DNA from 2 places in the Myceligenerans cantabricum genome. Region 1 is predicted to be linked to the other one. Evidence: riboswitches for the same ligand, from Rfam matches in the RefSeq annotation. Region 1 holds a riboswitch; the other holds the start of a gene.

What was found. A riboswitch is a leader RNA that binds a small molecule or an ion and turns the genes downstream of it on or off. The one in region 1 is predicted to bind S-adenosylmethionine.
Region 2: linked by a shared signal. The riboswitch ahead of ACYU96_RS18220 (aminotransferase class V-fold PLP-dependent enzyme) and the one ahead of metE (5-methyltetrahydropteroyltriglutamate--homocysteine S-methyltransferase) in region 1 are both predicted to bind S-adenosylmethionine.

The regions. Positions count from the first base shown of each region.
Region 1 is NZ_BAAHAJ010000013.1:51,273-58,393, forward strand. It holds gene metE (5-methyltetrahydropteroyltriglutamate--homocysteine S-methyltransferase) at 217-2,613, opposite strand; SAM riboswitch class I at 2,607-2,713, opposite strand; gene ACYU96_RS17475 (methylenetetrahydrofolate reductase) at 2,778-3,722, opposite strand; SAM riboswitch class I at 3,731-3,834, opposite strand; gene ACYU96_RS17480 (NYN domain-containing protein) at 4,053-5,240, shown strand; gene ACYU96_RS17485 (lysophospholipid acyltransferase family protein) at 5,323-5,964, shown strand; gene ACYU96_RS17490 (DNA-3-methyladenine glycosylase I) at 5,918-6,589, opposite strand; gene ACYU96_RS17495 (DinB family protein) at 6,708-7,121, shown strand, end outside.
Region 2 is NZ_BAAHAJ010000013.1:232,804-239,924, forward strand. It holds gene ACYU96_RS18185 (substrate-binding domain-containing protein) at 1-577, shown strand, start outside; gene purS (phosphoribosylformylglycinamidine synthase subunit PurS) at 683-976, shown strand; gene purQ (phosphoribosylformylglycinamidine synthase subunit PurQ) at 973-1,686, shown strand; gene ACYU96_RS18200 (GNAT family N-acetyltransferase) at 1,683-2,195, shown strand; gene ACYU96_RS18205 (MBL fold metallo-hydrolase) at 2,225-2,989, opposite strand; gene ACYU96_RS18210 (O-succinylhomoserine sulfhydrylase) at 3,071-4,333, opposite strand; gene ACYU96_RS18215 (rhodanese-like domain-containing protein) at 4,330-4,806, opposite strand; SAM riboswitch class IV at 5,024-5,139, shown strand; gene ACYU96_RS18220 (aminotransferase class V-fold PLP-dependent enzyme) at 5,171-6,634, shown strand; gene ACYU96_RS18225 (membrane protein) at 6,887-7,121, shown strand, end outside.

The DNA of each region.
Region 1 (7,121 bases):
CGACCTTCCGGCGCCCGATACATCCCGCCTGAGCGCCTGAGCGCCTGAGCGATCACGGGGTAACGACGGCGAGGCGAGGTAGGGGCGAGTGCCCAGGTAGGCGCCAGGGGGCGCTCCCCACGGCCCTACGTGAGCACCTGCACCTACCTCACCTCGCCACGTCCTGCCCGCGCGATCTCTACGTCATCCTGTGGACGTGATGGCTGCCGGGGGGGGTCAGAGGGACGCGCGCACCTCGTGCGCCGCCGCGACCAGGTTGGTCAGCGATGCCTTCGTCTCCGGGTAGCCGCGGGTCTTCAGACCGCAGTCCGGGTTCACCCACAGCAGCCGCGGGTCGATCTCCGCCACGGCGAGCTTCAGCAGGTCGCAGACCTCGCCGTCGGACGGGACGCGCGGGCTGTGGATGTCCCACACCCCCGGGCCGATGCCGCGTGCGTACCCGGCCGAGGCGAGCCCCGGCACGATCTCCATGCGCGACCGCGCCGCCTCGACGGACGTGACGTCCGCGTCGAGGTCGTCGATCGCCCCGACGACGTCGCCGAACTCCGAGTAGCACAGGTGGGTGTGCACCTGCGTGGACGGCGCGGCGCCCGACGTCGTCAGCCGGAACGACCGCACCGACCAGTCGAGGTAGGCCGGCTGCGCCGCGGCGTCCAGCGGCAGCAGCTCACGCAGGGCGGCCTCGTCCACCTGCACGATGGCGATCCCGGCCGCCTCCAGATCGGTGACCTCGTCGCGCAGGGCGAGCGCGACCTGGTTCGCCGTGTCGGCCAGCGGCTGGTCGTCCCGCACGAACGACCAGGCCAGGATCGTGACCGGGCCGGTCAGCATGCCCTTGACCGGCTTCGTCGTGAGCGATGACGCGTACTGCGTCCACGGGACCGTGATCGGCTCCGGCCGGGACACGTCGCCCCACAGGATCGGCGGGCGCACGCAGCGCGACCCGTAGGACTGCACCCAGCCGTGCACGGTCGTCGCGAACCCGGCGAGCTGCTCGGCGAAGTACTGCACCATGTCGTTGCGCTCCGGCTCGCCGTGCACGAGCACGTCGAGGCCCAGCTCCTCCTGCAACGCGACGACCCGGGCGATCTCCGCGCGGATCCGCTCCTGGTAGTCGGCGTCGGGGAGGTCGCCGCGGGTCCAGGCGGCGCGGGTGGTGCGGATCTCCGTGGTCTGCGGGAACGAACCGATGGTCGTGGTCGGCAGGGGCGGCAGGTTCAGCCGGGTCCGCTGCGCGGCCGCCCGGTCGGCGTACGGCGCGCGCGCGAAGTCGCCGTCGGACAACCGTGCGAGCCGCTCCCGTACCTCGGCCACGACGACGCCGGCCGCGTCCGCCCGGCCCGTGACCGCCGCGGTCGCCTCGGCGAGCTGCGACGCCACCGCCTCGCGGCCCTCGTGCAGCCCGCGTGCGAGCGTGACCACCTCACCGACCTTCTGGTCGGCGAACGCCAGCCACCCGGCCAGCGCGGGGTCCAGCCGCGGCTCGTCCTCGACGTCGTGCGGCACGTGCAGCAGGGACGTGGACGTGCCGACGGCGATCGCTCCGGCGCCCGTCCCGCGCAGGGACCGCAGGAGGCCGAGGCGGGCGGCGAGGTCGGCGCGCCAGATGTTGTGACCGTCGATCACGCCCGCGACCAGGGTCTTCGACGCAAGGCCGGCGAGGCTGCCCGACGGCGCGGCGCCGCGCACCAGGTCCACCCCGATCGCCTCGACACTGGTCCCGGCGAGCAGCTCCAGCCCGTCGCCGGACTCGCGCCGCAGGTCGCCGAACGGCGCCGCGACAAGGATCTGCGGGCGCTCCGCCCCGGCGGCCGGGGCGGTGAGGGTGGCGTACGCCCGGAGAACGGCGTCGGACACCTGGTCGAACGGGACGCCGATCAGGTCGCTGACGAGCGCGGGCTCGTCGAGCTGCACCCATGGCGCACCGGCGGCGGCCAGCGCGGCGAGCAGGTCGCGGTAGGCGGCGACGACGTCGTCCAGCCGGTCGAGCGGGGAGAAGTTCTCCGGCGAGCCGTCCTCCGGCTTGCTGAGCAGCAGGTACGTCACCGGGCCGACGACGACCGGGCGCGTGACGACGGGCGCGCCGCCGTCGGTCGGGCGGGCCGCCTCGGTGAACTCGCGGACGATCCGGTCGTCGGCGAAGCCGATCGGCGTCTCCGGCCCGATCTCGGGCACGAGGTAGTGGTAGTTCGTGTCGAACCACTTGGTCAGCTCGAGGGGCGGCTGATCGCTCGTCCCCCGCGCCAGCGCGAAGTACACCTCACCGGACACCCCCCGGGCCCCGGACGCCGAGGCAGCGGGTTCCGCCGCGGAGAAGCTGCCCGCGGTCTGGAAACGGGACGGGACCGCACCCAGGGTGGTCGTGATGTCCAGGACCTGGTCGTAGCGGGAGAAAGAGTTCGGGACCGCGCCCGCGGCCGGGTCCAGACCCAGGTCCACCAGGCGGCGCACCGTGGCGAGGCGCAGGTCGTGGGACGTCCGCTCCAGGTCGTCCGCCGTCGTCGTACCCGCCCAGTACGACTCCAGAGCACGTTTGAGCTCGCGCCGCCGCCCGATCCGGGGGTAGCCGAGCACCGTGGCACGCGGGAAGTCAGGCAGGGTCTTGTCAGTCATCTGAGCTCCATCGCACCTGGCTTTGAGCACCGTGCCCCCGGGACGGGGGTGGTTGCTGCGGCGTCGTCGAGCCAGGTCTCTCGGCCGCTCTGGATGGGTGAACATGCCTCCGGGGAGGCGGGACCTCGGCGTGGTCGCGGGACCGTCAGGCGCCCGCGCGACCGTCAGGCAGAGGCGGTCGTGAGGCCCACGCCGGACAGCAGGTCCAGCGCGGGGCGGTGCTTGTTGAACGTGTACACGTGGATGCCGGGTGCGCCGGATTGGAGGACCGCCTCGGCGAGGCGCACCGAGCGTTCGGTGCCGAGGGCGTGCTGGGCCTCGGTGTCGGGCGAGCCGTCGTCGAGCCGCAGCCCGTCGAGCCGCGCGAGCAGGTCGGGCGGCGGCACGACGCCGGTCAGCTCCTCCACGCGCCGCAGGCGGCGCGGATCGGTGGCGGGAATGATCCCCGCCAGGATCGGGATCGTGACGCCGGCCCTCCGTGCCGCCTCCACGAAACCCGTGTACGAATCGGCCTCGTAGAACAGCTGCGTGATCGCGAAGGACGCGCCCGCCTCCTGCTTCTCCAGCAGGCGGGCCACCTCCTGCTGCCGCGTGGTGCCGGCGTCGGCGTTGCCGTTCGGGAACGTCGCCACCGCGATGGTGAGCGGTTTGGCCGCACCTCGCATCGCCGTCGCCGGGCTCGCGGCGCAGCGCTGCTCCTCGATGTCCCGCAGGAGACGGACGAGCTCGATGCTGGAGTGCACGCCGTCGTCCGGGGGACGCCAGTCGGGCTGGTCCTTGGGTGGGTCGCCGCGCAGGGCGAGGAAGGTGCGGACGCCGGCGTCGAAGAAGTCGCCGATCACCTCGGACACGTCCTCACGGGACGCGCCGACGCAGGTCAGGTGGGCTACCGGCAGCACGGGGGTGCCCTCCAGCAGCTTGCTCACGACGTCGCGCGCGGTGGCGCGGTCGCCGCCGCCCGCGCCGTAGGTGACGGAGATGAAGTCGGGCTGCGTCGCGACGAGCCGCCGCGCGGTCTCCCAGAACTTCGGCGCGCGGTGGGGGCGACGCGGCGGCATGAGCTCGAAGGAGATCGTCGGCCGGCTCGGGTGCGGCGTCTCGACAGTCATGGATGATGCTCCCATCGCGCCTGGCGTTAGCACCTTGTCCGGACGCCGGGTGCGGCGTGGCAGGTTGCTGCGGTGTCGACGAGCCAGGACTCTCGACCGCTCTTGATGGACGGCCTTCATCGTCACACATGCCCGCGATGCGATCCGAATTGTGCTCACTTGCTGAGACATCCGGTCCGGCGGGGCGGTTCGCCGCGGAGCGCGGGTGGTGGGCGGCGGGGCCGGGTCGAGGTCACGGGCAGGTCTGGCCGGGTGTCGTGCGCGGGGGTCGGACCGTCGTCACACCTCGGCGCAGCGGCAATGTCAGCGGTAGCCCGTAGGGTGGTTGTCATGGACAACGAAGAGCGCCTCGCAGTCTTCATCGACTACGAGAACCTGGCGCTCGGCGCCCGGGAGCACCTGGGCGGCATGCAGTTCGACTTCGGCCCCATCGCCGATGCGCTCGCCGTGCGCGGGCGGGTCGTGGTGCGCCGCGCGTACGCGGACTGGTCGTACTTCGACGAGGACCGCCGCGCGCTGACGCGGCACCAGGTCGAACTGATCGAGATGCCGCAACGCATGGGTGCCTCCCGGAAGAACGCCGCGGACATCAAGATGGTCGTGGACACCATCGAGATGGCCTTCGAGCGCGACTACATCTCCACGTTCGTCATGTGCACGGGCGACAGCGACTTCTCCCCGCTGGTCCACAAGCTCCGCGAGCTGAACAAGCGCGTCATCGGGGTGGGCGTGGAGAAGTCCACGTCCCGCCTGCTGCCGGCCGCCTGCGACGAGTTCCTCTTCTACGACCGCCTGGAGGGCGTCGACGTCCCGGACGAGGACCATGCGCCGAAGGCGCCCAAGTCCCGTGCCCGGCGGCGGCCCCCGGCCGGGTCCGCCACGAGCGCACAGCCCGCGGACAGCCCGAAGCAGGAGGTCGCCGAGACGGGGAAGGTCACCGCGACGTCGTCGGCCAAGAAGCGGAAGGCCAAGGAGACGCCCCCGCCGGAGCCCGCCGAGCCGGCAGCCGGCCCGGAGGACGACAGCGACGACGAGCCGACCACCGAGTCGCCCACCATGGAGGTGCGGGTGGCGCAGACGCTCAAGGACATGCAGGCGTCGTCGTCCGACTCCGTGACCGCTTCGATGCTCAAGCGGACCCTGGTGCGGAAGGACCCGACGTTCAGCGAGTCCGACTACGGGTTCCGGACGTTCGGCGAGTTCCTGCGGTTCCTGGCGGACCGGGAGTTCGTGGTGCTGTCCGACGGGCCCTCGAAGGGGGACCCCGAGATCTCCCTCCCCGAGGCGGGGGACGCCGACGACGCGTTCACGCTGCTGCGGTCCGTGGTGCAGGGGGCGGGTGGGAACGCCGTGCTGTCCGGCCTGAAGAACGCGGTGCGCAAGGAACGGCCGGACTTCTCCGAGAAGGCGCTCGGCTACCGGGGGTTCCTGCAGTTCGCGAAGGCCGCGCAGGTGGCCGGCGCGGTCGACCTGGCCTGGGACGACGACGCGGACGACTACCTGGTGACCGCACGCTGACGAGGCCTGGACGGAGTGTTGCCGGCTGTTGACGGGATCGCCCGATGTCTGGGGATCCGGGTCCGCAGGGCACAATGTGGTCGTGACGTACCGGGTACTGAAACTCATCCTGTCGATCGCGGCGTTGGTGCTGCTGCGCCCGCGCGTGACCGGGCTCGAGAACATCCCGCGTCGTGGGCCGGTCATCATCGCGAGCAACCACCTGTCGTTCATCGACTCGCTCCTCATCCCGATCACCACGCCCCGGCACGTGACCTTCCTGGCGAAGAAGGAGTACTGGACGGGGAAAGGGCTCAAGGGTGCGCTGTCCCGGTGGTTCTTCACGAAGATGGGGAACATCCCGGTGGACCGCGACGACCCGCGCGCCGGCCAGCGGTCGCTGGACGACGCGCTCGACGTGCTCCAGCGCGGCGGGGCCTTCGGGATCTACCCGGAGGGGACGCGGTCCCGGGACGGCAAGCTGCACAAGGGGCACACCGGCGCGGCCTGGCTGGCGCTCCACGGGAAGGCACTGGTGATCCCGGTGGGGTTGCGGGGGACCGACAAGGTGAAGCCGATCGGCAAGATGCCGCGGCTGGGCCGGGTGGAGGTGCACTTCGGGACGCCGATCGACCCGTCGCGCCAGATCGAGGCAGGGACGAAGCCCGCGAAGGCGCGGCGCGAGCTCACCGAAGAGGTCATGACGTCGATCCAGAAGCTGAGCGGGCAGGAGCGGGCGGACTGACGGCAGCGGGGCCGGCGGCTCGCTCGACCACCACCGGGCAGGTCGCCAGGTGATCGTCCACGAGGCCGCAGGCCTGCATGGCGGCGTACATCGTCGTCGGGCCGACGAAGCGGAAGCCCTCCTTCTTCAGGGCCTTGCTCAGCGCCTTCGACTCCGCGGTCTGGGACGGGACGTCCGTCCACCGGGGCGGGCGCTCGCGGGCGCCGTCGGGCGCGAACGACCAGAACAGCTCGTCGAGGGTGCGGCCATCGGCGTGCAGCGCGACGAGCGCCTTCGCGTTCGCCACCGTCGCCTCGATCTTCATCCGGTTCCGGATGATGCGGGCATCGGTGAGCAGCCGCTCCACGTCCTGCTCGGCGAACGCGGCGACCGCTACGGGATCGAATGCGCGGAACACCTCGCGGAACGCAGGGCGTTTGCGCAGCACGGTGATCCATGACAGCCCCGACTGGAAGCCTTCCAGCGCGATGCGCTCGAACAGCTCTGCCTCGCCGTGTACGGGCAGGCCCCATTCCGTGTCGTGGTACGCCTCGTAGAGGAGGTTGCCGTCGCCGAAGCATCGTGCGCCCTGGGGCGGCTGCCCAGGGGTCGGCGGATCGGTGCGGCCGGTGCTCGTCTCGGTCATGCGACCACTCTGCACCGGGTCACCGACACTTGGCCGGAACTTTCCACGGTCCCCTGGTCAGGAGCTCGCGCTCGGTCCCGCCGGATCGGATGTCAGTGTCCGGTGTGATGCTGTGCGCATGGCTGAGAACACCGGTCGTGAGACCGCCGAAGACTTCCAGAAGCGCATCCTCAAGAAGTACCTCCGCTCCTCCCGTGAAGCGCTCGTGTGGAAGGTCGAGGACCTGTCCGAGCGGGAGGCGCGACGGCCGCGCGTCCCGAGCGGCAACAACCTCGCCGGGCTGGTGAAGCACATGGCGAGCGTCGAGGCGAGCTACCTCGGCGCCGTCGTGGGCCGGCCATGGCCCACGCCGGAGGAGCTCGTCTCCGAGGACATGGTCGATGCCGACCCGCAGGCCGACTTCTACCTCACCACGGAAGAGACCCTCGCCGGGATGATCGGCCTGTACCGCCGCGTGTGGGCGTTCACCGAGGAGAACATCGACGCCCTGCCGCTCGACACCCCCGGCACGGTCCCCTGGTGGCCGGACAAC
Region 2 (7,121 bases), 180 kb from region 1:
CGCCACCAGCGCCCGCGACAAGTTCGACCACTGGGCGGCCATGCTCGCGGTCGCGCTCGACCGGGAGGCCCGGCTCGTGTCGCTCCGCACGCAGCGGGCCGCGCTGGCCGACATGGCCGCGCGCGAGCGGGCGCTCGCCCTCGACCTGCGTGCCGGCCAGGTGCGCTACCGGCTCGTCGAGGAGGTCGCGCTGGAGGGGACGTGGGACTGGGACATCACCACCGGCCACGTGTACTACTCGCACACGTGGAAATCGCTGCTCGGCCTGGCCGACGACGAGATCGGCGCGGGCATCGAGGAGTGGACCAGCCGCGTCCACCCGGACGACCAGCGCTCGGTCCGGTCGGCGATCGCGAAGCAGCTCGCGGGGGAGTGCGTGCCCCTCGACCTGGAGCACCGGCTCATGACGGCGGGCGGCCGTCAGATCTGGGTCCGCGCCCGGGCGACCACGGTCACGGACGACGCCGGGGTGCGGGCCCGTATGGTCGGGGTGCTGATGGTCCTGGGCCGTGAGGGGGACGACACCCTGGCCGAGGTCCCTCCGCAGGCGGCCCTGCTGGGTGATGCCGTCGACTGACGCCCGGTGGCGCACCTCATACCGCGGTCCACGGACGAGGCCTCCGCCCCGCCTGCCTCCCCGTTAGACTCGGCCCGGAATTCCCTCGTATCTCAAGGAGCCCGTGTGGGACGCGTCGTCGTCGAGGTCATGCCCAAGCCCGAGATCCTGGACCCCCAGGGCAAGGCCGTGGTCGGAGCGCTGCCGCGCCTCGGTTACACGCAGTTCAGCGGGGTCCGCCAGGGCAAGCGTTTCGAGCTGGAGGTCGACGGTGAGGTCACGCCCGAGATCCTCGCGCAGGCGCGCAAGGCGGCCGAGGAAGTGCTGTCCAACCCGGTCATCGAGGACGTCGTGGCCGTGACCGATGCCTCGGAGTCACCGGCCGCGCCGGTCACCGAGGGCGCCGGAGCTCCGGCGTGAGCACGCTGAACAGCGCACGCATCGGCGTCATCACCTTCCCGGGCACGCTCGACGACCGCGATGCCGCGCGCGCGATCCGCCTCGCCGGCGGCGAGCCCGTCGCGCTCTGGCACGCGGACGCGGACCTGCGGGGCGTGGACGCCGTCGTGCTCCCCGGTGGCTTCTCCTACGGCGACTACCTGCGGGCCGGCGCGATCAGCCGGTTCGCCCCGGCCATGTCGTCCGTGGTCGACGCCGCGCACGGCGGTATGCCGGTGCTGGGCATCTGCAACGGTTTCCAGGTCCTCACCGAGGCGCACCTGCTGCCCGGCTCGATGATCAAGAACGACCACCTGCACTTCGTCTGCCGCGAGCAGACCCTCGTGGTCACCAACGCCAACACGGCGTGGACCAACGAGTTCGCCACGGGCCAGCAGATCACGATCCCGCTGAAGAACCAGGACGGCCAGTTCGTCGCCGACGACACCACCCTCGACCGCCTCGAAGGAGAGGGTCGCGTAGTGTTCCGCTACGACGGCTGGAACCCGAACGGCTCGCGCCGCGACATCGCCGGGATCACCAACGAGGAGGGCAACGTGGTGGGGCTGATGCCGCACCCGGAGCACGCCGTCGAGCCCGGCTTCGGCCCGGCCGGCGAGAGCGGTCCGCGCGGGGGGACCGACGGCCTGCAGTTCTTCCGTTCGGTTCTGACGTCGCTGGTCGGGGCGTGACGACCGGGACACGCGACGCCGCTGTCGCGCAGGTCGCGGTCGAGCGGGTGCCGTTCGAGCACGAGGACGCGGTCGCGCTGCGCCTCGCGGCGGTCGCCGAGCTCGGCGAGCGCTACGGTGGTGACGAGGACGCCAAGGAGTACATCGACCCCGCCACGATCGCCGTGACGGTGGTGCTGCGGGTCGACGGTGCCGTCGCCGCGGGCGGCAGCGTCCGCGACGCGTCCGGGGCCGACGACTACGTCGGCGGCGTGCACCCGCCCGCGACCGGAGAGGTCAAGCGCGTCTTCGTCGCGCCCGGCTTCCGGCGCCAGGGCCTGTCCGTGCGCATCATGGACGAGCTCGAACGGGGTGCCCGCGACGCGGGTCTGGCGCGGCTCGTCCTGGAGACGGGCACGGCACAGCCCGAGGCGATCGCGCTCTACCAGAAGCTCGGCTACGGGCGGATCCCGGACTACGGGAGGTTCGCGGCCGACGAGAAGCAGCGCTGCTACGGCAAGGACCTCTGAGCCCACCGCATCAGGGCCCGCTCGCGCCGCTAGTCCCCGCGCAGATAGTGCAGCTGTGCCGTGACGCTCTGCCGGGCCGCGCCGAGCACGCTCGGGTCGACGTCGGCGTAGACGATCCCCACGACGGCGTCCGCCAGCTCGGACAGCTCCGCGCCGTGGCCGTCGCCGGGCACCCCGAGCTGGGCCAGCGCGCCTCGCACCTGTTCCAGGCGCTCGATCCGGTGCGCGCGATACATCCGCACCGCCGCCGCGAGGTCCGGGATCGGCTCGCCGTGCGCGGGCAGCCCGAGCGTCTCCGCCCCCACGGAGTCGAGCGTGTCGAGGCTCTCGAGATAGTCCCGCAGCGAGCCGTCCGGCCCGGCGATGACCGAGGTCCCCTGGCCGAGCACGGTGTCCCCGGTGAGCACGACGGTCTCCGCACCCGGTCCGCCGACCACGAACGACACCGAGTCCCCCGTGTGCCCGGGCGTCGCCAGCACCTCGATCCGCAGCCCTGCCGCCCGCAGGAGCTCGCCCCCGTGCAGCGGCTCCCCGCCGAGACAGAACTCGGGGTCCCGGGCCCGCACCGGTGCCCCCGTCCGCTCTCGCAGGGCGGCCGACCCGGCGGTGTGGTCCGGGTGCCGGTGCGTGACCAGCACGAGCTCGACCGGCCCGGCCGCGGCCAGCGCGTCGAGGTGGCCGTCCAGGTCCGGGCCCGGATCGACCACCACGCAGCGCTCCGCCCCGGGCGCCCGCAGCACGTAGGACCGGGTCCCGTCGAGCGTCATCGGTCCCGGGTTGTCGGCGCGCAGCATCGACACGAACGGCGTCACGGTCCTCACACCCCCACGCTACGCGCCCCGGCTCCGTACGCCGCCTCCGCCTCGCGGCCGGCGTCAGCCTGCGGCGAGGGCCTGGGCGACGTCGTCGACGAGGTCCCGGGTGTCCTCCAGGCCCACCGAGAGGCGGACGGTCGTCCCGGAGATGCCCACCGCCGCGCGGCCTTCCGCGCCCAGCTTGCGGTGGGTCGTCGTCGCGGGGTGCGTGACCATGGACTTCGCGTCGCCGAGGTTGTTCGAGATGTCGATGATGCGTAGTGCGTCGAGGAAGGTGAACGTGCGCTTCTTCGCACCGTCGGCGTCGGTCCCCGGGGGGACCGCCAGGTCGAACGTCACCACGGTCCCGCCGGCCGACATCTGCGACCTCGCCAGCTCGGTCTGCGGGTGCGAGTCGAGGAACGGGTACCGCACCCCGGTGACGTCGTCGAACCCCTCGAGCGCCTGTGCGACCTCCAGCGCCGCCGCGGTCTGCGCCGCGACGCGCACCGGCAGCGTCTCCAGCCCCTTGAGGAGCGTCCACGCGTTGAACGGCGACAGCGACGGCCCGGTGTTGCGGATCAGCGTCTGCACCGGGCCGGTGATGAACTCCTCGGTCCCGAGGATCGCGCCGCCGAGCACCCGCCCCTGCCCGTCGATGTGCTTGGTCGCGGAGTAGACCACGACGTCGGCCCCGAGCTCCAGCGGCCGCTGCAGCAGCGGCGTCGCGAACACGTTGTCGAGCACCACGGTCGCGCCGGCGCGGCGGGCGAGGCCGACCACGGCGCGCACGTCGACGATGTCCTGCATGGGGTTCGACGGCGTCTCGAAGAACACGACGTCCGCCGGCGTCGACAGCGCCTCCTCCCACTGGGACAGCTCGTGGCCGTCCACGTAGTCGGTGCGCACGCCCCACTTGGCGAGGATCTCGTCGAAGATCACCACGCTCGACCCGAACAGCGCCCGTGCGGTGACGATCCGCGACCCCGACTCCACCAGCGCCGCCAGCGCGGTGAACACCGCAGACATCCCGGTCGCCGTCGCGTAGCAGGCCTCCGCGCCCTCCAGGACGCGCAGGCGCTCCTCGAAGGTGTGCACCGTGGGGTTGCCGTAGCGGGAGTAGACGAACCGGTCGAGGTCGCCGGCGAACGCGGCCTCGGCGTCCGCGGCGCTGTCGTACACGTAGCCCTGCGTGAGGAAGACCGCCTCGCTGGTCTCCTGGAAGTCGGTGCGCGCGTGCCCGCCGCGCACGGCGAGCGTGCTGGGCCGCGCGGTGGCGGGCAGCGGCCTGCGCCCGGAGCCGCCGGGGACCGCGCCGGGCGGGAAGGCGCCGGTCCTCGTCACGCGTCGGCGTCCTTCCATGGCAGGTCACGGACCTTCCAGCCGTTGTGGTCGCGGACGCCGTCAGGTCCCGCCGGGCCCTCGAAGCCCTCGAGCACGTTGTACGACGGCGCGATGCCCGCGCTGGTGGCGAGCCGCGCGGCGCCGATCGACCGCTGTCCGGACCGGCAGAGGAACACGACGGGGGCACCGCCGCCGACGCCGGCCTTCAGCTCCTCCAGGAACCCGGGGTTGGGGCGGCCGTCGGCGTGCACCCACTCGGCGAACACGACCTGCTTGCCGAGCGAGCCCGCGTCGGGGACGCCGATGGTCCGCCACTCGCCCTCGGTGCGCACGTCCACCAGGACGGCGTCCGGCTCGCTGTCCAGGAGCTCCCAGGCCTGCTGCGGGTCGATGTCTCCGGCGTAGCCGGCGGCGGGGCGTGCGTCCGGCTGCGGACCGGAGCTCGCGGCGGCGCCAGGTTCGGGGTTGCTCATGGCAGTCCTCCCATCGGTCGTGGCGTGAGCACCCTGGTCCGGGACTCGCGCTGACGCGCGAGGGCCCGCGGGTTGCTGCGGGGTCGACGTGCCACGTCACTCGCCCGCTCGGGATGGTCGACGTGATCGTACGTCACTCGAACCGGCCGATCACACAGTGAGACCAAAATATGGACACCCGTTGACGCGTCCCCGTGCGGACCGCAGGATGTCGCCAGGTCATGAGCGCCAGCGACAAGCCCCGGCTCGCTGGCCGGCAACCCTCCTACCGCGGTGGGGTGCCCCGGGTGACGACCTGGTCGCGTTCGACACCGTTCGCGGCAAGCGCGGGGAACGACTCCCCCAGGAAACGCTGGAGGACGCCATGACGGCCACGACCGACACCACGACCACGCCCGCTCGCGCGTCCGGGCAGGCCCACGGGGAAGCCGGTGTCGGCGGCGTCGCCCCGCTCCTGCCCGTCGTCGGGCACGACACGCTGGCCCCGCTCGTCGACGGGCGGCGGGTCCCGTACGCGAACCTCGACGTCGCGGCCTCCGCGCCCGCCCTCGACTCCGTCGCGCGGCGCGTCGCGCAGACCCTGCCGCTGTACGCCAGCGTGCACCGGGGAGCGGGCTACCTGTCCCAGGTATCGACCGCCCTGTACGAGGCGTCCCGCCGGTCGATCGGTGACTTCGTCGGAGCGCGCGAGGACGACCTGACGCTCGTCACGCGCAACACCACCGACTCGCTCAACCTCCTGGCCGGCTGTGTCCCCGCCGACCCGGCCACCGGAGCCCCGGGCAGCGTGCTCGTGCTCGACGTCGAGCACCACGCGAACCTCCTGCCCTGGCAGCGGGGCGCCGACGCCACCGTGCTCACGGGCGCCACGACGGTCGCCGCCACGCTCGCGCGGCTGCGTGAGGAGCTGGCCGACGGCGCCGCGGCCGGAGAGCCGTACGCCCTGCTCGCCGTCACCGGTGCGTCCAACGTGACCGGGGAGTCCCTCCCGCTCGCCGAGCTCGTCTCCGCCGCCCACGAGCAGGGTGCGCGCATCGTGCTCGACGGCGCCCAGCTCGTCCCGCACCGCCGCATCTCCCTCGCCGACACCGGCGTCGACTACCTCGCCTTCTCCGGTCACAAGACGTACGCGCCCTACGGTTCCGGCGTCCTCGTCGGCCGCCGCGACTGGCTCGACTCCGGCTCGCCGTACCTCGCGGGCGGCGGCGCCGTCCGGCGCGTGCGCACCGCGGGGACCGACTGGCACGAGGGCCCCGCCCGGCACGAGGCCGGCTCCCCGAACGTGATCGGTGCCGTCGCGCTGGCCGCGGCCTGCGAGGCGCTCGCCACGCTCGACCCGGCCGAGGTCCGGGCGCACGAGGGTGCGTTGCGCCGCCGGCTCGTGGCGGGCCTGGAGGCGATCGACAAGGTGTCCGTGGTCCGGGTGTGGGACGACGCCGAGGACCCGGTCGGCGTGGTGACCTTCACCGTCACCGGCTACGACCCGGGCCTGGTCGCCGCGTACCTGTCCGCCGAGCACGGCATCGGCGTGCGCGACGGCCGGTTCTGCGCGCACCCGCTGCTCGGGCGGCTCGGGTTCGACGCCGGCGCCGTGCGCGCCTCCATCGGGGTCGGCACCGCCGGCGAGGAGGTGGAGCGGCTGGTCGCCGCCGTGGGGGCACTCGTCGCCGACGGCCCGCAGGCGCGGTACGACGTCGTCGACGGGCTCTGGGTCGTGGTCGACGACCCGCGGCCGGTGCCGGAGGGCTCCGGGCTGGCCGGGCTCCTCGCCACGGCCGCCGCGGGCTATCTGGCGGACGCCGTCGGATGCCTGCCGGACGACGCCTGACCTGCGGATCTACACTCTGCGAAATGTCTTGTAGTTCCAGAAGAAACCAGAAGAACGGAAATGCGCCCGCTGCCGGGTGAAATCTCCTCAGAATCTTTCTGACCTGCAGTGATGCGTACTTGATTGCCCTTCACCGTCTTTTCTGCGCGCGCGTGATGCCCACCAGCGGGCTACGTTCGTCGCGTGCCGGAAGTGTCCGGGGATGACATACCCCGGCACGACGAGACATCTCACAGGGGGAGAGGGGAAATCATGGACTGGACATCAGGTCTGACCAGTGCGTGGAGCTCGGTCGCAAGCTTCGTCCCGAAGCTTCTCGTGTTCCTTGTCATATTCTTCGTCGGCTGGCTCATCGCCAAGGCGATCGCCAGGTTCGTCGGCATGATCCTGAACCGCGTCGGCTTCACGAAGCTGCTCGACCGGGCCGGTGCCGGGCGGTTGCTCGCCGGGTCCGGGGTCGAGCCCATCACGCTGCTGACGAAGATCA